3 regions of the Synechococcus sp. RS9916 genome follow, and region 2 is predicted to be linked to each of the others. Evidence: predicted binding sites of a transcription regulator. Region 2 holds the regulator's gene; each other region holds the start of a gene.
What was found. Region 2 encodes NtcA, which controls nitrogen genes in cyanobacteria. Its sites were predicted from a motif close to GTANCNNNNGNTAC; they were not measured.
Positions count from the first base shown of each region.

Region 1 (7,600 bases), 1.4 Mb from region 2:
GTGCCCGGGAGTGGCACCACCCTCAAGCACTTCCATCGCAGTAAGGGCACGATCCGCCTAGAGGCTGCTAATCCCGCCTATGAGCCGATTGTGTTGCCTGTGGATCAGGTGCAAGTGCAGGGCAAGCTGGTGGCGGTCTGGCGCCAGGTCTGAGGATCTAGGAGCGTGCTGCCCGTGCCGGTGTAAGCTTCCTCACGTCGAAGGCCAAGCCTGAGCGCTCTGCCGACGATCATGGGGCCATAGCTCAGCTGGTAGAGCACCTGCATGGCATGCAGGGGGTCAGGAGTTCGAGTCTCCTTGGCTCCATTCTTTGAAGCCCAGTCGCTGACTGGGTTTTCTTGTATCTGGGTTCAGCCGCGAAATCGCTCGCTCAGCCTTGCGGTAGTAAAAGCGGTAGCAAGTCTGATTAGGCGCGCCAGTGCAGCTCTGACCTGAACCTGTTCTCTCGGTCGTATTTCTCACTGCCAAGCAGGCTGCGCAGGGTTCGACAGGCGTCTGCATCCCCTTCATCACAGCCCTTGGTCAGACGGGCAACCTTTTCATCTCTGAACTTGCGGCGCGTCTCAAGCGCTTTCTGGCGGCGCTGCTCGCAGGCTTTGCAAGGCATTACTTCTTGCCTTTCTTGGCGTCCTTCAACCCTGCTTCGAAACCAGCTTTCTTGGCGGCGGCAATACGGGCATGTTTCCGTGCCTTCTCAAAAGCACGTTTCTCAGCGTCACGCAGCTTCTGCTCAGGGCTCTTTGCTGCAACTTCAAGATTGCCAGTCAACTTGACGATTGCACGCGACTTAACTGGTTTGCGCTTCGATGACTTAGCCATAAATCCTCCCTTTCCCTCAGTCTATTTTCGTAAAAATGCAATCTGACTCCGATCGCTGTTGTGACTATCGAAACAACCCATCCAGCTATATCCAAACAGAAGCTGTGGGTCTTCCTACATCAGGAGATACAACGTTTCAGAACACAACTCAATTGTTGACTCTGCGATGAAAGTCGCCAGTCTTTAAGCGAAGGCAGATTAGCATGCAAAAGCATTTACTATTTGGCTGCTTCTTTTCCTTTGCATCACTGTTATCGACTCCAGTGCTTGCAGGAGACCTGAAGCAAGATGCGCTTCCTGATGATCATTTGACTTCGACACCTGCCTCTGAACCTGAGCCGATAGATATTCGCAAAACTACTAAATTCAGATGGAATGTATTTTCCAAGTCTCAGGGCGCAGGAACACCCAACCAAGCAGGTGGACAAGTTTTTATCCCAATCTCCACAACAAGAAAATCTATATTCTTTCTGGATGCATTGGCAACGGCTGACTTTGGCGATGCTCTTAGCACCTCCAGCATTGTCAATACTCCTGTTGAAGGGACAACCTTTAGCACATCATCGCGAATTGGATATCGCTGGCTTAATGACAATGGTGACATCTTGTTTGGGGTTAATGCTGGCTATGACAGCAGGCCCATCTCCACTGGCATTCCGTCTAGATATTCCTGGGCTCCGAGAAGTCTTCTGCAGCCACAAGATGTCTTTTTCCAGCAAATAGCCTTTGGAGCTGAGTTGGTCACCAACAATATTGCTATCAAGCCTTATGCCTTGGTTCCCGTTGGAAAAACAGAAGATGTTCTGAATTTATTTTACAGTGGTGGCGCATTAGATACATATGGAATTGATATTGAACACAGCTTTGACGAACTTCTTACGGCATCAATTGGCTATTACTACCAGCAAGGTGACTTGACATATGCCAATGGCTCAGGACTAAAAAGCACGATTGCGATAAACCCTGCAGGCTCATTTTCGATGGGCGTTGAATATACTTACGACCCTGCTTTTGAGGGTCGCTTGCTGGGATTTTTGAGAGTAGGAACTCCCCAAAGCAAAAAAGCTCCTCTGTCAATCGATAGTGCTGTTCAATTCGCAGTAAGCGACTTCATCGACAATCGAATCGTTCGAGTGCATGACTGCCATCATTGGGATGCTTTCCTTTGCAAAGCTGAAGGCTGGGGCAAGCATCATATAATTTCTCCACTTGTGGGGGGTGTTCATACAGGTGGGGAATGGGTCAAAATGGTCGGGTACGAAATTATGGCTTTTAAATGTGCATCTGACGGCAACTGGGTTTGCGCTAATAACCTTCTTGAAGAAGCAGGCCTTAAAAACCAATGGCTCAAGAATTATAAAAAGTTTACTGAGGTTCCATTTGTTGGACCACTTGGACAGTTCTGCGCTTCAGATCCAGACACATGCATTGAAGTCATGCATACAACTTTTGATGTTGCGCTTGAAGGATGGGAATAATGTGACCAGCCTCGCCACACGGTGGGGCTTTTTATTGCCAACTGACAACGCTGCCGACCGCTGCTATTACTGTTGAAGCGACCGTTGCTAGCTATGTCCCAAGAGCAAGGCAAGGACAAAGAGCTTTCTTTTGATGAATTAAAAAAGGTCAGTGGAGGAATTAGTGCTGGAGCAGAATGCGACCCTGATGTCCAACCAGGAAAGAAGCAAGCACCTTTAGATGGCAGTGGACGGAAGTTCGTCACCACTCAAGGTGTCCCTTGGGCTATGGACTCGCCAGATGGTTCCGGGTTTCCTGCGAAATAGCTGCTAACACTGGAATACACCTGGAGACCCTTCTGCCCAAGGATCAAGTCAGCATTGAATGCAAGGTGCCACCTCGCTTTCGTAAGCCAGTGGACAACATCCTCGGCAGCGCTGATCCTGGTGTTGACGACATCTGAGATCACCTGCTTTACCCCCTCTACCCACTTCAAGCTGATGACTGACCCCAAGCACTGAAGACCAAGAGCTGAGCCTGGATCAGCTGAAGGATGCTTCTGGGGGATCCACAGGTACCGAGTACGGTCTTATCGGTGCGTTGATTGCTATGGCGCGAGGCGGTAGTGTCCAGAGCACTAGTCTCCCTACTGAAAAGAATCAGAATATTGTCATCAGAGAAAATGCCAACGTTCGCAATAATGACATCACAGGGGATAGTCCTGATCGGTGAAGGAGGACTTCATCAGCAGCGCTAGTTCTGGTGGTGACGACATCTGATCACCTGCTGCCAAAACGATCATCAGCCCCCGTCACGAGCGGGGTTTTTATTGCCTGCCGACAACATCCTCCCACTGAATCGTTCGAACTTCAATTAAGCACTGCGCCCGTTTTGAACATGGCTTGCGATGCAGGGGGCGAGAACGCCTGCAGAACATTGCGCAGCCTGCTTGGCTCCAAGAAATACGACCGAGAGAACAAGTCCTGATCAGGAATTGCCCGTAAAAAATTGCAGTAATGAATCACTTCCTAATCCCTTTAGTGAATGAAGGAGGTCAAGGCGTGAAGCTCCAGACAGTGTTCGCCGCACTTATTTAGCGTATCGCGAGGAAAAGTTCATGCAGTCGGGAATTTTTATGGGCGCCTTAATGGGCAGGCTTCGAATGTGGTGGCTCCACTAATTGATGCGAATGCAGCTTCTAAGGCTTTGTTTTTGCCCTCATCGTCTTTCTTTGTCATGAAAACCATGGAGACTTCCCCCACCATGTCGGCGGTGATGTATTCACCTTGGTATAAGGCACATAAAGCAGCTAGCCCTCCTTTGGCATATCCGTAATTGAAGTCGTAATCGTCTGCTTCGGCGCTTTTGGGGCAAGCGTTCGGCAAGATCGCTAAGACGTTAGCAATGATAAAAGCTCTGATTCTCATTTCCCTTTTGGTTGCATTGAGCTGCTGTTCAGCCTAGATCCCTTCTCGTTGGTAGGAGAGCTCCTGCAGGTGTGATGGTTCCATCTGGCGGGTGGTAGCGGGCAGATTCAGCGAGACAAGTTCAGATCAGAGCTTCATTGGCGTGGGTGATCAGTTTTGTTACCGCCTTTGCTACTGCAGCGGTTTGTAGGCACCGTTGGGTTCTAGTTGCAGCAATGATTCTTAGGGATTGTTAAGTCTGCATTGCATGCAGGGGGCAGGAGTTCGACTCCCTTTAGCTCTATTAAACAACAGCCCAATCACTGACTGGTTTTTTGTGTCTGGGCTTCAGAGCAAAAGCAGGTCCTGACTGCTGCCATCGAAAAAGCGGCAGCAAGCTAGCTTTGGCTATTTCGAGATACCTGGATAGGTGGCTGTTTCACCACCTTCGCTTTTGGCAGACTGTCTTGTAATGGTCAACGCAACCGCCTTGCAATGGATCCATATCCCTATTACGGAGGACCAACCAGCAGAACGGTCAAGCCTGGGGTCAGAAAAATAGCGCGCACGATCATCCTGATCAATGTCGGGATTTTCGTTGTTGCATTCGCCCAAGTTGGAGCACTTGGAGAAATCATTTTCGCAGCAACGGCAATTGCAGCTGGTATTTATGTGATCTATCGAATCCTCCGATACCAAGGTCGGAAACAAAATCAACTCACCATCCGCCACACGCCACCGCCGCCACCGAATCACGAGATTTCGCGCTGATTCCCTCAGCAATACACCAAGGTCTATGAGTGGAGCCGCCCTCGTCGAGCAGAGAGAGGCCCGCTCAATGAACGCCGTTAGGGACCCACTCTGCATCCAACTGCCTTGTTCGTCAGCGGCTTCATTGGCCTGGCTCAGCCGGGTTGTGACCTTTCTCGCAGGCATGAACCCGTGCGCAACTGTTCACCAGGAACTGAGTCAATGCGCTTAATCACTCATGTATCCTCCTGAACACTTGAGCCATAACAAAGGAGTCCATTAGCGGGAGTGATACGGCGTCACAGCCTTGAGAAAGCACAGACAGAGCTGAGCCATCCCTGGGGGGAGGGATGGCTTTTTTGTGTCTCACTCTTGCTCAAGAGTCCGGCCACGTTCCTAGCGGGATCGCAGGCAATAAAAAACCCCGCCGGTGGCGGGGTGAAGATGGCTTGATCCAGTTTTGATCACTTCTCGAAGCGAGCACCGCGATAAGTCCCAACACGATGGGTGTTGGTGACCACACCCTTGTGCTGTCCGTAGTGCTTGCCGCGATAGGTGAGCGTCACGGTTCCAGCGGCTGGAGCGTTGTGCTGTGCGTACTGCTGGCCGCGATAGGTCAGAGTCATTTGAGGTTCCTCGAAGCAAGTTCAGGTCCCCGTTCCATGGCCTGAATCGAACTGCGCCTCCCGGCAAAGGGAGGTGAACGTTGTTGGTAGTGGTTGCTACATCTCTTTTATAGGAGCAGTGCCAACTCCTGTGTCGTTCAGCCAGATACACAATCTGGTTTTTGCTGAATCAAGAGTTTCTTCACTTGGTGATGTTCCCGATCTCAAGTCGTCAGCACCTTGGCTGACAGCGCACCCAGCCTGTTTTTTGCAGGTTGATCCAGGCCTCGATGGCGTTGTGACGCAGCATTCGTCTGACGACCGCTTGGCCACCACCGCGAAGAGGGCGTGTCTCGACCTCAACCCACTTGCCATGCGCTGATGGCAGCGTGTTGCGGAAGCAGACCATCAGTTGTTCCTGCTCGTTCAGCAGCCAGCCTTCCCCTTCTTTCTGCGGGTGACGGTCAACAAGTGGCTGATTCTTCTTTGGCATCAGAATCCCTTGTAAATACTGGAGAGCTGAGGGGGTTGTACCACTTGAGTACCGCTTGTGGTGGTACCAGTACCAACTACATCAGTCGTCTGGATCCAGCTCAATGATGGTGTCTGCGACTGCCTTGGCAACGCGGCCCTGCCATCGGGACTGATCCTGGGCTTCGCGGGCGGTTCTAACACCATTGACTTCAGCAAGTGCGCGGGCGGCGTCGGCACACCAGTTCTCTGCCTGGCAATCCCTCCAGAGCTGCACTGATCGGCCTCTTCCTGATCTTGGCGCTGTATCTCACGCCTCAACGCTATGTAGGCCTTCTCTTCCTCTGTGAGTGGTCTCACTGGCTTGCTCCTAACCATTCACGGGCGGCTTGGAGTAGCGCCTGTTGCACTGAGAGGCCTCGTACTGCAGCCATTGCTCGAAAGTTGCGGATCAACTCGCGATCAGAATCTTTAGTGCAAGTGGCCGACAGACACAGCGGACGTGGTCGGCTAAGAATGCGGCGGCTCATTTCTCCTCCCAAGGCGTGTGGATCGGGGGCCTTGAGGTATCTGGCCGCTCGATGACCTTCACTGCGTCGATCGCAGCCTGACGAACGATCAATCTGGTGTATGGGGCCGTGCGGAACGAGACCTCACCACCGCAAGGCTCAGTACCCTCTGATACCTGTATCCAGCGATCGCCTAAAAGGATTGCGCTAACAGTTGAATAGTCAGTCATTTCGCCAGGCTCCGCGATACACAGAAGCTGACTAAAAAAGTGAGCGCGAAGTATCCAACCAGTAAAAAGATTGGTTCCAAAGCCGTATCTCATGCTGCAGGTTTTAGGGTTCCAAGAGCAGCATGAAAAATTGCGGCGCCTAAGCCACTAGTGCAGCAAAGAAGGGGATATGATCATTCAATTTGCATCTTCGAATGATCTTCCAATAAACCTGCCGCTATCGCTTTTCTCAGCTGCTGCTTACGAAGATCCCTCTGATGGCCAGTAACAAACTGCTCATAAAGACCACGCCAGCTTTTCAAACATGCCTGTTCTACGAGGAAATCAATTCGCTTGCAGCATTGATCAATATCGAGGCCTATTCGTAGCTCTGTACCGCCAAGCCAACCCTCGCCAATGCCAGCCGCATCAATATCGTTCTTTGTAGGAAAATTTTCAAGGGTCTCGTAAAGCATTACCTGCTCGATAACCCAACACTTTGCCCTGTTTAGGCCCTTGGCAAGACGGTAGTACTTCGTATAGTTTCCATAGCTTTTAATTCCTCTTATCTTGACAGTATCTACCGATATTCCGAACTTCTGAAGAGGGCCACCAGCTACCTCAACAAAGTAGAACTCACAGGCCGATTCTCTATGCGCCCTACTTCCCTTGAATCCCTGATATGTATCTCTACCACTACCCTCCCAGCAGCCACAAGAAGTGGTATGACCGCTTTCAAGTGCATAAGCACTCTTCACAGGGTGTCCCTTGGTGCCGCAGTCACAATCGCATAGGTAGTGGCTATCGGCACCATTGTTTCCAGGAATATATTTGTATCCGACAACAACCAACCTTCCAAACCGCTTGTCCTGCAACTGTTCAAATTTTGAGCTATTCCTTGAATGATTCTCCCTATTGCATACTTCACATCTGAGGCATCTTCCATGCTGGATGCTAATCCAATCCGTACTGTGGATTCTGCCGCAGTCACACTTGCATAAGGCAATTACAACTGGGGTTTTGCCTTTATTGCTTCTTCTTGTCGGATGACGCGAAAAGGACAATACCGTCAAGAATCCATTAGGATGCTTAAAGCCAATATTACGCTTATTGGCCTCTATTTCTCTCATATCAAACATGCACTGTTGCGAGCAAAACCTGCCTCTACCAGCTCTTATCCTGTTTTTACTGGTTTTGATGGGGGCCCCACAGGTTTCGCACTTGGTTATCACCTCTCCATAATTATCTGGATCTTCATAGAAACGGCATTTTCCACATGAGGTTGTATTGCCCTTTTTGACATTACGGACTTGAATGCGAAGCAAGTCTGGGTTACCACAGGCGCATTTAAAGAGGCCATACCTTGCTTTCTG
Region 1 is NZ_DS022299.1:1,091,337-1,098,936, reverse strand. Features, by position in the region: gene lexA (transcriptional repressor LexA) at 1-153, shown strand, start outside; tRNA gene RS9916_RS05965 (tRNA-Ala) at 234-306, shown strand; gene RS9916_RS05955 (hypothetical protein) at 607-819, opposite strand; gene RS9916_RS14430 (hypothetical protein) at 1,023-2,297, shown strand; gene RS9916_RS14425 (hypothetical protein) at 2,391-2,603, shown strand; gene RS9916_RS15115 (hypothetical protein) at 3,411-3,704, opposite strand; gene RS9916_RS14420 (hypothetical protein) at 4,179-4,454, shown strand; gene RS9916_RS14120 (DUF4278 domain-containing protein) at 4,898-5,059, opposite strand; gene RS9916_RS05935 (DUF1651 domain-containing protein) at 5,271-5,531, opposite strand; gene RS9916_RS14415 (hypothetical protein) at 5,613-5,786, opposite strand; gene RS9916_RS14410 (hypothetical protein) at 6,422-7,600, opposite strand, start outside.
Region 1: RS9916_RS14120 (DUF4278 domain-containing protein) is a predicted target of NtcA. The motif match lies at 5,146-5,159, and genes of this name have one in related genera.

Region 2 (7,600 bases):
GTCGCGGACTGGACCACCCTGCTGTTTCATCAGTTTCACGACATCCTCCCCGGGACCTCCATCCCTGAGGTGTTCGACCAGGCGGAACCGCTTTGGCGCCGATCACGCCGCTCGGCCTCAGCGCTGCGCAATCGTCAGTTGACCCAGCTCTTGGGTAACAGGCAAGTGGATCAATGGGCCTGGATCGGACTGCAGCCGTTGGCGCGCTGGTCCCCGGTGTTGCGTTTGCCGCGAGGGGAGTGGGCGTCTCAGGGGCAAGGCCTGGCGGTGCAGACGGCCAACCAGGGCGGCACCTGGGTGCAGCTGCCGGAACAGCACGGTGTGGCGTCGCTTCCTTTGGAACGCCGCCCATCCTCTGAACAGCGCACCGCTGTCTCGGCCCCCGCTGTTCGAGGCGCCGTAACGCTCAGCACGACGGCAGATGGTGGTCTTGTGTTGACCAACAAGCATCTGTCGGTTGAGCTGGGAGCAGCCGGCGTCGTGCAGCTCTGGGATGGAGCGGGTCGGCCCCAGCTTCAGGCTCCGATCGCCCTCTCGCGCTTTCGTGACCATGGCGAGTTCTGGGATGCCTGGGACCTGCCGGCGGACTATCGCGACCATCCCCTGCCGGTGCAGTGGGATGCGGCGTCGCTGGACGTCGTGGAGACGGGGCCATTGGTGGCACGGGTGCTCATGCGTGCCCGCGTTGGCGAGAGTTGCGTTCGGTTGGATTGTCAGCTGCGGGCCGACAGTCCTTGGCTGGAGCTCACCTGCAGCGTGGCCTGGCGCCAGACCCATGAGCTGTTGCGGCTGGAGGTGCCTCTGGCTCAGACGGCGATCCGCTGGGCTGCCGACACCAGCGGTGGTGTGATCACCCGTCCTGCGCGGGCTTGCACTCCTGGGGAACAGATGCGCTGGGAAGTGCCAGTGATTTCTTGGTGTGCCACCGAGGTTGCTTCGCCTGGCGGAGGGCTGGCCTTGTTGCTCGACGGGCCTCAGGGGGTTGATGCGACCCCAGACCGACTCGGGGTCTCCCTGGTGCGGGGGGCGACGTGGCCCGATCCTGGGGCCGATCGTGGTTGGCACCGTCAGCGCCTGGCTTTGATGCCTGCCTCTCAAGGGTGGTGCCGCGGAGGCATCCCTCAGGCGGCCATCGCCTTTCGTGAGCCCGGCTGGTGGGGGCCTGCCGGGCTCGCTGAGGCCCAACAATGGCTTCCGCCCCTGCCGGACGGCCTGGTGCCGGTGGCTGTGGAGACGCCCCGAGATGCTGATCGGAGCTTCAACCCTTCAAAGGGTTTGCGTCTGCGTGTGCTCAATCCGGGGGGGCGCCGTCAGCAATGGGGCCCCCCGGGGTGGGTGATCTCTCGACTCGCGGAAGCTGTTAATTGGCAAACAGCTGCTGATCCCAAAGGCACAGCCGATCGCGGTTGCGCCTGTGCAGCGCAAGGGATCGTCTTCAGTCCCGGAGAACTGGTGGAAGTGGTGCTGACTCCGCTTGAGGGAGACGTCGATCAGTCGTCGTGATCGTCGAAGGGATCATCGAGTTTCTTGGAGGGCGGGCCAAAAGCGGTGTAAACGCCGAATCCTGTGAGGCCGAGCAACACAGCCAGAACGGCAATAGCAACAGACAGTGCTGGTGAGGAGGTTTCCATCACATCTCTCGACAGGTTCGGCCTTATCAGGACCAGGACCCCTACAGTATCCAGACCGAACCTGAACCGAGAACCAAGCGCCGCTATGGCTCAACGCACTCGTCTGGGAGATCTCCTCCGTCCCCTCAACTCCGAGTACGGCAAGGTTGTGCCTGGCTGGGGAACCACTCCGGTGATGGGCATTTTCATGGCCCTCTTCCTGGTCTTCCTGCTGGTGATCCTCCAGCTGTACAACAAGTCCCTGATCCTCGAGGGCATCAACGTCAACTGGAACGGCCTCGGCTGAAGCTGATTCATGAACGTTTTCGGGATCGGCCTTCCTGAGATGGCCGTTATTGGCGCTGTGGCCCTGCTGGTGTTTGGGCCCAAGCGCCTCCCCGAGCTCGGTCGCACATTGGGCAAGACTCTCAAGGGTTTTCAGGCGGCCTCTAAGGAGTTCGAGCGTGAAATCAACAAAGCGATGGCAGAGCCTGAGCTGAAGGGTGATGAACCAGAGGTTCTCCCTGCAGAGGCTTCGTCTGCGCCGTCACAGGTGCCCCCCAACGAAGAGGGCTGATGCAGAGCGGTGATCTCCGCTTGCTGGTGGGGCTCGGCAATCCTGGTCAGCGCTATGCCGGCACGCGCCACAACGTGGGGTTTATGGCCCTGGAAGCCTTGGCTTCTGGCGAGTCTGCTCGCTTCAAGGCGATGGCCAAGCTGCAAGGGGAGTTGGCGGAAGTCGGTGTGGGCAGCAATCGCCTCAGGTTGCTGATGCCCCAGACCTTTATGAATGAGAGTGGTCGTTCGATTCGGGCTGCTCTCGACTGGTTTGATCTCTCCTCAGATCAGGTATTGGTGCTTGTCGATGACATGGACCTTCCGTTGGGGCGGCTGCGGTTGCGTGCCAAAGGAAGTGCCGGTGGCCATAACGGGCTCAAGAGCACGATTCAGCATCTGGGAACCCAGGAGTTCGCGCGCTTACGGATTGGTATTGGGGCTCCCGGTCGATCGGCGGAGGAGCGTCGTGCTCGCACGGTGTCCCATGTGTTGGGCAGTTTTCATCAGGCGGAGCAGTCCCTGCTCAAGGACGTGTTGGATGAAGTGTTGCGGGGTGTCGATCTGATTCAGCGTCAAGGCTTGGAGCGGGCAGGCAACCGCCTCAATGGACTGAATCTGGCTCCGGAGGAGCCTGCGTGACCCCTCTCCCAGTTACCACGGCCCATCTGCGCGTGCTGAGGCAGAGCTTCCAGGACAAGTGCCTGGAAGGTGAAGTCAGTGCCGGTGGCTTCAACTGGCAGTTTTGCTGGACATTCGAAGGGGGCGAACTCACGGTGGAGCCTTCGTTAGGCCGGGCGTTGATCCAGGACGCCCTGCTGCGGTTTTTGGTGAAGGCCGACTATCACCTGGAAGCAGGAGGCGATTACACCTTCACCGTGCGGGCACGGTTCTGAGTCCAGGTCCTTGTTGGGGAGGATGGCTCCAGGTCAAGGGATGAGGGAGCTGATCTTCCAGCAAGACCAGCGCCGCGATGCCGTCCAATTCGCCGGGGGGGAGCTGGAGGCCCTTGGGCAAGAACCGCCGCCACCCGCGAGCGGGCCAGATTTGCCAGTAACGGTCTCTGGCGCGCAGGGTCGTGCCCGCTTCCTTCACGATGCGCATTGGAGCGAGGTGTTGGAGTTGCTGCTGCCATGCCTTGCTGGAGGTGCCATCGCCGATCACCAAAGCTTCCAGGGGTGTGTGTTGGTGCCACCGCTCCAGTTGGGTGCGAGTGTCGTCTGCAAGCACCACGAGGGCATCTTTGATTTCACCCTGGCTGCAGTCAGCCAGCACAAGGCCGCATTTGCTGCGACCGGGATCAACTGCAGCGACCATGCCGCGAAGGGGTGGCTGAGTTCGCTCAGTTACGGCGTTCATTGATGCGCGCTTGGGGAATGGTGCCGACCGGCTCGATCCGCACGATCACCGGATCTGCGGTGTCGCTGCGTTGATTGGCAATCACCTTCAGTTCGATGCGAGAGGGAGAACGACGCAGCAGCGTGCTGCCGAGTTGGTTCAGGGCATTGGTATCGAACTGCAAGCCTTGCACCAGCGACCCGCGTCGCTGCGCTTCAGCGAGAGCCGATGCCAGCAGTAGGTTGAGGCGGTTGCGCACGGCTTCGCTGTTGGTTTCATCCCGTTCCAGCGCGGTTCGGGCCAGCACCGCATCGCGTTGCACCACGGTGGTGTTAGGTCTGACTTCCGGGAAGGCGTAGACCACTTCCTCTCCCAGCAACACATTGGCTGCCGAGCGGATGTTCACAACCCAGGTTCCCGGCTTTGTGATGGTGGACTCGAGGCGCTGGATGTCATTGCGGGGCACCAACAGGATCTGGCGGTCGGGGGTTTCCCCAGGGAGCACGCGTTGGTAGGCCTGGAGATTGGCTTCCCGCAGCAATTGGTCGATCACCTGTTTGGCCTGGTTGGGACGATCCAAACGGAGCGTGGCGGTCGCTAAGGGCTGGCCGCTGCTGAGCACCACATTGCCGAGGCGCAGAGCGAGTCGCTGCTGTTCCAATTCGCGCAGTTCGGCTTCGCCCTTGCTGATGCGTGATCGCACGTCGGCCAGCTCGTTCTCTGTGCGCTGGATTTCTGCATCGCGGGCCTGGACATCCCGGCTGAGGCGCTGTCGCTCAGCTTCAAGCCGTTGCCGTTCTTTCTGCAGGGGCACCAGGGTTTGGCGCAGTGCATCGGCTTTCGCTTTGGCTGTTGTGAGATCCAGGCGGGCCTGCTCACTTTCCCGCTGGGCTTGGGAGAGAGAGCGGGCTGCTCCGGCCTGGGCTTCACGGCTGCGTTCCAGTTCGCTGCGGCTGATGCGCAATTTCTCTTGAAGCGCATTGAGCTCAAACAGACCGACCCGCAGTTGACGACTCACCAGCAGCAGCAATCCCAGCGAGAGCGCTGAAATCAGGCTGCCGGTCAGCACTGTGATCACCACAGCGGTGCTGCGGGGGCGAAGGCCCAACAGGCTGAGGCGCGCCTTTCCAACGCTGGACCCCAGACGATCGCCCAGGGTGGAGAGGACTCCACCAAGGACAAGCAGGATCAGGATCAGCAGCCAGCCGGTCAACGTCGTTCAGCGGTCGGGAAACGCTCAGGCCAACCGGCGACCATTGTCACCTGAAGATCCCTCAGCTGAACTTTTTGGCCAGCGCGATCGGATCCAACACCGTGATTTTTTTGCGGTCAATCTCCACCAGCCCGGCGTTGCGGAGATCGCCCAGCAGGCGAGTGATGGTGACGCGAGTCGAACCGATGGCTTCGGCGATCGCTTGATGGGACAGGCGCAGATCGATGGTGATCCCGCGATCGCCTGGCACGCCGAAATCTCTGCAGAGCACCAGTAGAAAACTCACCAGTCGCGACGACATGTCGCGGTGGGTGAGGGTCTCGATCATCGTTTCGGTCTGCAGAATCCGGCTGGAGAGGCCCTGCAATAACAGCAACCCCACACTCGCGTCCGCTTCGATCGCCTGACGTACGGATGCGGCGGGGGCTGTCAACATCTCCACGCGGGTGAAGGCCACGGAGTGATAGAAGCGATCGGAGCGATGGCCGGTCAGCAACGACAGCACACCGAACAGGCTGTTTTCCCGCAGCAGCGCCACGGTGATCTCTTCCCCTGACTCGTAAACCCGCGACAGGCGCACAGCACCGCGACGGATCAGGTACACCCGCTCTGCAGGATCTCCAGGGAAGAAGATCGTTTTATTGCGCTCCACCATTTCCGAGGTAGCGCCATCCAGTCCACGGATCACATCCAGGAGGGTGCGCTCCTTCTTCTCGGGGGTGTTCACCAGGGTCATCGGTCCCGGTACTGGAGTAACGGTACGGCTGAAGCCGTGCATGACTCCCGGCATGGATGGCTTTGCAGGTGACTGGAAGTTACGGATCAGTTCCGTAGTGCCGTGTAGCAACCATCACGAAATCGAGCGATTACGGAGCGCCTGGCGCTGGCTGTCCATCAACTGCTGCAGGCCTGGTTCAGCCAGATCCAGCAGGCCATTGAGTTCGCTACGGCTGAAGGCTGCTCCCTCGGCAGTGCCCTGGATCTCCAGCAGATGCTGGTGCTCGTCCATCACCACATTCAGATCCACATCCGCACGGCTGTCTTCGCTGTAGTCCAGATCGAGCAGTGGGGCGCTGTTCACCAGGCCCACCGAGACGGCGGCCACCTGCTTGGTGATGGGTTGGCGCGTCACCAGTCCCTGCGCCAGCAGTTGGTCGCAGGCGTGCTTCAGCGCGACCCAGGCCCCTGTGATGGATGCGGTGCGCGTGCCTGCATCGGCTTGGATCACGTCGCAGTCGATCAACAGGGTGTTTTCTCCCAGGGCTTCCATGTCGATGCAGGCCCGCAGGCTGCGGCCGATCAGCCGCTGGATTTCCTGGGTTCGCCCCGAGAGCTTGAGCAGTTCCCGGTTTTGGCGCTCGGGGGTGGAACCCGGCAACAGGCGGTATTCGGCACTCAGCCAGCCTTTGCCTTGTCCTTTCCGCCAGCGGGGCACGCCCTCCTGGTGACAGACGCTGCAGAGCACGGCCGTGCGCCCCGTGCGCACGATCAGGGAGCTTATGGCGAAGCCCATCGGATCCCAGTTGATGGCAAAGGGGCGAAGGTCTGCGGCGCTGCGGCCGTCGTTGCGCTCCTCGCCAGGCGTTGAGTGGGTGCCGCTGCTGCTGAGGCTGGTCATGGCGTTGTGGGGCGCAGGCGTGAATGGTCTGAGCCTGGCAGGGGCCGTTTGCCGGTTTCCACAGCCGCATGGGGAGAGAAGGGTGTCGGTCGACACCGTGACACCAGGGATAGTGTCAAAAGGCTTGTGAACTGATCCGGCGGCGCTAGGTTTGAATCCAGCGGGTCACCCCCGGACGCACGAGCTCTTGATGACAGCAAGCCTCAGCACCAGTCACCGTCCCGGCGAGGTCCGCAGCGCAGATCACCGGACACTGGAGCGTGCAGGTCTGCATCCTCTGCCTCAGCTGCCAGCTCGCCCTCCCCTGCATCTGGTGTCTCCAGAGGGGCAGCTGCAGGTGCATACCGCTCCCTATCGGGGCAGCTTTGCTTCCGTTTTGAGCCAGGCCCTGCGTGCTGCAGGTCTCGGCAGCCGGGTGATGGTGGTGCAGTTTCTCAAGGGAGGGGTGGCTCAGGGGCCTGATCGCCGCCTCACCCTTTGTGGCCGGCTCCAGTGGTTGCGGCCTGATGTTGCTTGCTGTCTGGCCGAGCCCGCTTCGGAACAGGAGCCAGACACCCTGGCTGCAGTTCAGGCCCTCTGGGCTGAGTGCCGTTCCCAGCTCCTGAATGGTGAGCTGGATCAGCTGGTGATGGATGAACTTGGGCTCGCTGTGGCCCTTGGCTACCTCGATGAGCAGGACGTGCGCAGCACCCTGGAGCAGCGGCCAGGATCGATGGATGTGATTGTCACGGGGCCTGCCATCCCAGACTCTCTGATGGACATGGCTGACCAAGTCACCGAATTGCGCCGGGGTTTCTAATGCTCAAGAACGACCGCTGGATCACCGAGCAGGCCAATGCCGGAATGCTGGAGCCGTTCCAGTCGGGACTGGTGCGTCACCTTGATCCTGAGCAGCGGCAGCATCCTGTTCTCAGTTTTGGTTGCTCGTCGTATGGGTACGACCTGCGCCTGTCACCCCAGGAATTCCTGATCTTTAAGCACGTGCCCGGCACGGTGATGAATCCCAAGCGATTCAATCCCGCCAACCTCGAGCCCACCGAGCTGCATCGCGACGAAGACGGCGACTACTTCATCCTTCCGGCCCATTCCTATGGCCTCGGTGTGGCCCTGGAAAAAATGAAGGTGCCGCCCAACATCACGGTGATCTGTCTCGGCAAGAGCACCTATGCCCGTCTCGGCATCATTGTGAATACAACGCCTGCTGAAGCCAGCTGGGAGGGGCATCTCACCCTGGAGTTCAGTAACAGCTCCGGTGCTGACTGCCGC
Region 2 is NZ_DS022299.1:2,443,608-2,451,207, forward strand. Features, by position in the region: gene RS9916_RS12205 (alpha-mannosidase) at 1-1,503, shown strand, start outside; gene psbN (photosystem II reaction center protein PsbN) at 1,491-1,631, opposite strand; gene psbH (photosystem II reaction center phosphoprotein PsbH) at 1,717-1,917, shown strand; gene RS9916_RS12220 (TatA/E family twin arginine-targeting protein translocase) at 1,927-2,187, shown strand; gene pth (aminoacyl-tRNA hydrolase) at 2,187-2,807, shown strand; gene RS9916_RS12230 (DUF3146 family protein) at 2,804-3,061, shown strand; gene RS9916_RS12235 (hypothetical protein) at 3,039-3,482, opposite strand; gene RS9916_RS12240 (DUF3084 domain-containing protein) at 3,508-4,716, opposite strand; gene ntcA (global nitrogen regulator NtcA) at 4,778-5,452, opposite strand; gene rph (ribonuclease PH) at 5,567-6,334, opposite strand; gene RS9916_RS12255 (cob(I)yrinic acid a,c-diamide adenosyltransferase) at 6,525-7,133, shown strand; gene dcd (dCTP deaminase) at 7,133-7,600, shown strand, end outside.

Region 3 (7,600 bases), 470 kb from region 2:
CAGGCCGCAGGCTCCTGCGCGCACCTGTTCTTCCAGCGCTTCCGGGGTGCTGGCGTTGCCTTTGCCGAAAAAGCCCAGGTTCACCGGCAGGCCTTCGGCGGCCTGGAGCATCCGCCCGATGTGGAAGGCGCCGGGGGTGCAGGTGGTGGCATTGGTGCCGGTGGCCGGTCCGGTGCCGCCGCCCATCAGTGTGGTGACGCCGCTGGCCAGCGCCGTTTCGATTTGCTGGGGGCAGATGAAATGGATGTGGGTGTCGATGCCTCCGGCCGTGAGGATGTGCCCTTCTCCGGCGATGGCTTCCGTGCCGGGGCCCACCACGATCGTCACCCCTTCCTGAGTGTCGGGGTTGCCTGCTTTGCCGATGCCCACGATCCGGCCGTCCTTGAGGCCGACATCGGCTTTGACGATGCCCCACCAATCGAGGATCAGGGCGTTGGTGATCACCGTGTCGACGGCGCCCTCAGCGCGGGGGGTCTGGGACTGGCCCATGCCGTCGCGGATCACCTTGCCGCCGCCGAACTTCACCTCATCGCCGTAGACGGTGTAGTCCTTCTCGACTTCGAGAATCAGATCGGTGTCGGCCAGGCGAACCCGGTCGCCGGTGGTGGGTCCGTAGGTCTCGGCGTAGGCCTGGCGGGAGATGCGGTAGGGCATGGGTCAGGCGTCGAGGGGTCCGTTGATCTGGCCGTTGAAGCCGATGACGCGCCGCGCACCGGCGAAGGGAATCAGATTCACGTCGCGGCTGTCACCGGGTTCGAAGCGGATGGCGGTGCCGGCGGGGATGTCGAGCCGTTGACCGCGGGCTGCGGCCCGGTCGAACTGCAGGGCGGCGTTGGCTTCAGCGAAATGGAAATGGGAGCCCACCTGCACTGGCCTGTCGCCGCTGTTGGCGACGCTCACCGTGGTGACGGGTCGGCCTGCATTCAGCTCCAGTTCACCCGGTTCGGAAAACAGTTCGCCTGGAATGAGAGGTGCCATGGGTTCTGCCTCAGCGAATCGGGTCGTGCAGGGTGACGAGCTTGGTGCCATCGGGGAAGACCGCCTCGATCTGCACCTCGTGCACGAGCTCTGGGACCCCTTCCATCACCTGGTCGCGACGCAGCCAGGTGGTGCCTTCCTGCATCAGCTCTGCCACGCTTTTGCCATCGCGGGCGCCTTCCAGCACCAGGAAGCTCAGCCAGGCCACGGACTCCGGGTGGTTGAGCTTGAGGCCGCGGTTCAGCCGTCGTTCCGCCAGCAAGGCTGCGGTCACGATCAGCAGTTTGTCCTTTTCCTGGGGACTGAGATGCATGGGAAGCCTCGGTCGTTATCAGTGTGTCGCTGGCGTTGCTTGTGCAGTGTTCATTGTGGACATTGATCGCCGTAAGGGCTGTTCCTGCAAGGGCCAGACCCGTGGGATCTGCGGTTGGCTCAGGCCGCGTAAGTGGCGCGTTCGTTCCCACAGGCGGCTGAACCAGAAGCGGGCATCGCGGCTGGAGGGGCCGGCATAGCGGGCCACAAGGCCCTGCCCCAAGACGCTGCAGCGCATGGTCCCTTCCAGGCCTTCGCGGTCTGCTCGCGCCTCACGCAACATTTGCGCCAATTGGTCGGGCTGTAACGGGGTTGGGGCCGCCCACACCAATGTGCCGAACACCGGCTGGCCGTTCAGGCCGTGCAGATCGTTCAGGCCGGCACCTCCGAGTTCGAGCCGATCCACCAGTTCCCACCGCGATGGCGCGTGGGGATCCTCGTTGAGGCGCTGGATGGCGAGGCTTGAGCGCCACCGCCCTGCCGCCAGTGTTTCCCCGGCGGCGGTGCGGCCGAAGCGAACGATTTCGGCACTGAGAAACGACGCGTTGGCGGCCAGTTGCACTTGAACGTGCTGTTCATAGAGCGCGTCGGCGTAGAGCACCAGCTCTTGGGGCATCCATTCCAGATCGCTTCCAGGGGCCAGCTGGCAATCCACCTGTTGCCTGGCCCAGCTGCCCTCCGGACGCACCTGGCTGCGGCCGATGGAGCCATAGACCTTCTGGGCGGCCACGCTGGTGACCAGGCCGCGGCTGTTTGGACCAAGGTCCAAGTGGATGCTCAGCTGGTCACCGCCCACCAGGCCGCCCGCTGTATGCAGCAGTGGCATTTCGCAGCGTCCGTCGGCGCCGTGCTCAGCGCGCAGCAGCTTGAAAGGAGCGCTGCAGCCTCCCTGATGACGGGTGCGATCACCGTGGTGCTGAAACTGCAGTTGGCAATGGCCGTGCCAGGGATCGGGTCGCTGCATAGAGATCACCATCGGCGGCGGTGGGTGCGCCAGCCTGTAGCAACGCACACCAAAATCCGGTCGATCGGCTAGGCACTCTTGGCTTGGACGGAGAGCGGCCATGGCTGAGGCGGTGATTGAACTCGTGCGGCGTTTGTCGTCACCGCCTCCTGGCGCTGAAGAGCCCACAGGCCTGCAACTGCCGCTGACGGCCGAGCAACGCACCGTGCTGCGGGGTCGCCGGCGCACCCTTTGTGGCCGTGATGTGTTGCTGCAGTTGCCACGGGATGGGGCCTTGCAGCCTGGCGATCGGCTCACGGATGGCGGTGGTGGCGTGCAGGTGGCGGTGGTGGCAGCAGTTGAGCCCCTGTTGCGGGTGCAGGGCACCTCAGCGTTGGAGCTGCTGCAGGCGGCCTATCACCTGGGCAATCGCCACGTGGCGCTTGAGTTGCATGAGCGGGAATTGTTGCTGCTGGACGATTCGGTGCTGCAGCAGATGTTGGAGAGCCGGGGGCTGATGGTGAGCCACTGCGAACGGCCCTTCCTGCCGGAGGGCGGGGCTTATGGCGGTGGCCATACCCATAACCACACGCATAGCCACGCGCCTTCATGACCTCGCTCGCCTTACTGCAGCTGGTGAGTCCGGCCCTGCCGGTGGGTGCCTTCAGTTATTCCGAGGGACTGGAGGTGTTGGTTCAGGCTGGAGCCCTGAAGGATGAAGCGACCCTCGAGCAGTGGTTGAGGGCCGAGCTGGAGCGGGGGACGTTGCGGGTGGAGGCTGCGGCCCTGTCGCTGTTCGCTGACGATCTGAACCGTTGGCAAGGCGCCACTGATCAGTCCGTCTGCCGGCGCATCGTCGACCTTGATGGCTGGCTTTTGGCCACGCGGGAAGCGGCGGAGGTTCGGGCCCAGCAGCGGCAGATGGGGGGTTCCTTGCTGCAGTTGCTCGCCGACATGGGTCATCCATTGCCTGAGCGCGTTCCTCTCGCTTGGCCGGCGGCTTGGGCTTGGGCGGCAGTTTCCCTGAACGTGCCGGTGCAGGAGATGGTGGAGGGTTACCTCTACGGCTGGGTTGCCAACCAGCTCAGTGCGGCGGTGCGTCTGGTGCCGCTGGGTCCCACCCGGGCCCAGGTGCAGCAGCAGCGCCTTCTACCGTTGATCGTGGATCAGGCGCATCAGCTGTTGGGGCAGGATCCCCGCGAGCTCTGGACCGGAGGCGTGGGGGCATCCCTCGCCCAGTTGGCTCATGCTGAGTTGTATTCCCGATTGTTCCGAAGCTGATGGGCAGCAAGCTGCGCCTGGGGGTCGCCGGTCCGGTGGGCTCTGGCAAAACCGCGCTGGTGGAGGCGCTCTGCCGGCGGCTGCGTGATCAGCTGCAGCTGGCGGTGGTCACCAACGACATCTATACGCAGGAGGATGCCCAGTTCCTCATCCGTGCTGGGGCGTTGGAGCCGGCGCGCATCCGCGGGGTCGAGACCGGTGGGTGTCCTCACACGGCGATTCGTGAGGACTGTTCGATCAATCGTGCTGCTGTTGCTGAGTTGGAGGACCAGTTCCCGGGCCTGGATCTGGTGCTGGTGGAAAGCGGTGGCGACAACCTGGCTGCCAGCTTCAGCCCTGAGTTGGTGGACCTCTGCATCTATGTGATTGACGTAGCGGCTGGGGACAAGATTCCGCGTAAAGGCGGGCCTGGCATTACCCGATCTGATCTGCTCGTGATCAACAAGATTGATCTCGCTCCGTTGGTTGGAGCCGATCTCGCGGTGATGGAGCACGACACGTTGGCCATGCGTGGGGAGCGTCCCTGGTGCTTTACCAATCTTCAAAGTGGTGAGGGCCTCGAGCGAGTAGCTGACTTTGTGTATCGGCACTTACCAAACTGCTGAATCCACTGGCCTCGCGGATCGGGAATTTTCGGGAAAATGTTCCTGTTGATACATTTCCGAATTGAGCTCGTGGCCATGGTCTTGATTCGTTCGTCGTTCGACGTCCGTTCAGCACTGTGTTGCGCATTTAAATGAGCTCCTCTCTTTCCAAGCGTCTATTTGCCGGTCTCGCTGCTGGTTCGCTGGGTCTTGCCGTGACGGCTTGTGGCGGTGGCGATCAAGCTGCCACCAACGCCAAGTGCGATGCCAATGGCGAAAACTGCACCGTCACCGTCGGCATCCTGCACTCCCTGACCGGCACGATGGCGATCTCCGAGAAGACGCTTGTCGACACTGAAGAGTTGGCGATTGAAGAAATCAACGCCGCCGGTGGTGTTGAAGTTGACGGCAAGAAATACACCATCGAAACCATCGTCGAAGACGGCGCTTCGTCTTGGCCCACCTTCGCTGAGAAGTCGAAGAAGCTGATCGATCAGGACAACGTGCCTGTCGTCTTCGGTGGCTGGACCTCGGCGAGCCGTAAGGAGATGCTGCCGGTCTACGAGTCGAAGAACGCCTTCCTCTACTACCCGATTCAGTACGAGGGTCAGGAGTGCTCCAACAACATCTTCTATACCGGTGCGACTCCGAACCAGCAGTCGGAGCCTGCCACCAAGTTCATGTATGAGAAGTCGCCTGCCGCTGGCAAGCCCTTCTTCCTTGTGGGTTCGGACTACGTCTTCCCCCGCACCTCCAACACCATCACCAAAGCTCAGGTTGAACAGCTGGGCGGCAAGGTGGTCGGCGAGGACTACCTGCCCTTGGGCAACACCGAGGTGGCTCCGATCATCGCCAAGATCAAGAAGGCTCTGCCTGACGGTGGTGTGATCATCAACACCCTGAATGGTGACCAGAACGTCGCCTTCTTCAAGCAGATTCAGGACGCCGGTCTCACCCCTGCCAACGGCTACTACGTGATGAGCTATTCCATCGCGGAAGAAGAGATCAGCACGATCGGACCTGAGTTCCTTGAGGGCCATTACGGCGCCTGGAACTACATGATGTCGATCGATACGCCTGCTTCCAAGAAGTTCGCTGCTGACTTCAAGGCCAAGTACGGCGCCGATCGTCAGGTGGCTGACCCTCAGGAGTCGGCTTACAACATGGTCTACCTGTGGAAGAAGGCCGTCGAGAAGGCCAACAGCTTCGACAACGACAAGGTGCGTGAAGCTCTGGTCGGCATCGAATTTGATGCGCCCCAGGGCAAGGTCACTGTGATGCCGAATCACCACCTGTCGCAGACCGTTCGGATTGGTCAGATCACCAAAGATGGTCAGTTCGCCATCCTTGAAGAGACCGACGGCCCCATCTCTCCTCAGGCTTGGAACCAGATCCACCCTGATTCCACCGGTTTCGCCTGCGACTGGACTGATGCCTCTAAGGGCGGCAAGTACAAGCTCTGATCCTCTGATCAAAGCCTGAATCTTTCCGGAATGGAGGGGCCCGTTTTCGGGCTCCTCCTTTTGTGGTTTTCCTGAACGCTTCGTTTCAGCCGTCGTGCAACTGCTCTTTGAAAGCCTGTTCAACGGCGTCGCCATCGGCTCAGTGCTGCTGATGGCCGCCCTTGGACTGGCCATTGTTTTTGGCCTGATGGGTGTGATCAACCTCGCCCATGGTGAGCTGATCATGCTCGGGGCCTACACCACCTTTGTGGTGCAGCTGATTTTCAAGCTGCCCGCCTTGGCGCCTCTCTACAACCTCTATGTGTTGGTGGCGATTCCCGTTGCCTTCATCGTCAGTGGCGTTGTGGGAGTGCTGCTGGAACGCACGGTGATTCGCCGTTTGTATGGCAGTCCCTTGGAGACGTTGCTGGCGACCTGGGGGGTCAGCTTGATCCTTCAGCAGTTCGTGCGCAGCGTCCCGATGGCCAGCGCGGCTGGATTGATTCTTGCCCTTGTGCTGGGCTTCGGGCTGCCGTTGTTCCTCCCGGATCGTTGGTTGGACGGCCCTCGCTCACGCCTCGTGCGTGCAGGAAGTTGGGGCATCGCGGCCCTGTGTGGCGTGGTGCTGGCGAATGGGCTGGCTGCTCAGATCAGCCGGCTGGCGAAGGCGGATGCCCGCAATGTGGATGTCACGGCCCCGCAGTGGATGCGCGGCGGCATCGACTTGGTCGGCATGACCTTCCCGGTGCCGCGCTTGGTGATCATTGCGGTCACCGTCGTGGCGGTGCTTGGGGTCACCTGGTTCCTGAACCGCAGCGTCTGGGGCATGCGTATTCGCGCCGTCACCCAGAACCGTTCGATGAGTGACTGCCTGGGGATTCCCACCGACACCGTCGACGTGCTCACCTTTGGCATTGGTTCCGGGTTGGCCGGCGTGGCCGGTGTGGCTGTGTCCCTGTTGGGGTCCGTCGGCCCGAATGTTGGTGGCTCTTACATCGTGGGCTGCTTCATGGTTGTGGTGCTTGGTGGCGTCGGCAATTTGTTCGGCACGGTGCTGGCCTCCTTCGCCATCGGTTGGCTCACGGATCTGATCGGGGCCGGTCGTTTGCTCACGCTCTGGCCCGACATGCCTGCTCCTCTGTCGGAGGCCGTGACTTTCTTTGCGACCACAAGCATGGCTCAAGTGATGATTTTCGCTCTGATCGTGGCGTTTTTGCAGTTCCGTCCTGCGGGAATGTTCCCGCAGAAGGGACGCATGGTGGAGGCCTGATCAGATGTTCAACCTTCTTCAACAGAGCCGTTGGCGTCAGCTTCTGCTTTGGGTGGTGATCATTGCCGCGATCGTGGCGGCCCCTGCGGTGCTGTCTGAATTCAGGCTGAATCTGCTGGGTCGTTTTCTGGCTTTGGCGATCGTGGCGCTCGGCATCGATCTGATCTGGGGTTTTACCGGCCTGCTCAGTCTTGGTCAGGGAATTTTCTTCGCGTTGGGTGGTTATGCGGCTGCCATGTATCTACAGCTCAGCAGCTCTGGCGATCTTCTCAATGGAATTCCCGAATTTTTCAGTCTTTACGGCGTGAGTGAGCTGCCGTTCTTCTGGCACCCCTTTGCCTCGCCATGGTTCACGTTGGTGGCCATCTGGCTGGTCCCCGGTCTTCTGGCAGCCGTTTTGGGTGGTCTGGTGTTCCGTAACCGGATCAAGGGGGTGTATTTCTCGATCCTCACTCAGGCCGCTCTGCTCGTCTTTTACAACTTCTTCAACGGCCAGCAGAAACTGATCAACGGCACCAACGGCTTGCAGACACCGGCCACCAAATTGTTCGGTCAGTACGTGGGCTCCGAATTGATGCAGCGCTGGTTCTTCTGGGTCACTGCCGTGGTGGTGATTTTGGTTTGGGCTTTCCTGCGCTGGGTGGTGCGTGGTCGCTTTGGTGATGTGCTGATTGCCATCCGTGATGACGAACCGCGGCTGCGTTTTGCTGGTTTTAATCCCACATTGTTCAAAACCCTCGTGTTTGGTCTCGCCGGTGCTCTGGCGGGGATTGGTGGAGCCCTCTACACC
Region 3 is NZ_DS022299.1:1,973,756-1,981,355, reverse strand. Features, by position in the region: gene ureC (urease subunit alpha) at 1-654, opposite strand, end outside; gene RS9916_RS10365 (urease subunit beta) at 658-978, opposite strand; gene RS9916_RS10360 (urease subunit gamma) at 989-1,291, opposite strand; gene RS9916_RS10355 (urease accessory protein UreD) at 1,310-2,254, opposite strand; gene ureE (urease accessory protein UreE) at 2,355-2,846, shown strand; gene RS9916_RS10345 (urease accessory protein UreF) at 2,843-3,514, shown strand; gene ureG (urease accessory protein UreG) at 3,514-4,119, shown strand; gene urtA (urea ABC transporter substrate-binding protein) at 4,251-5,561, shown strand; gene RS9916_RS10330 (branched-chain amino acid ABC transporter permease) at 5,656-6,810, shown strand; gene urtC (urea ABC transporter permease subunit UrtC) at 6,815-7,600, shown strand, end outside.
Region 3: urtA (urea ABC transporter substrate-binding protein) is a predicted target of NtcA. The motif match lies at 4,158-4,171, and genes of this name have one in related genera.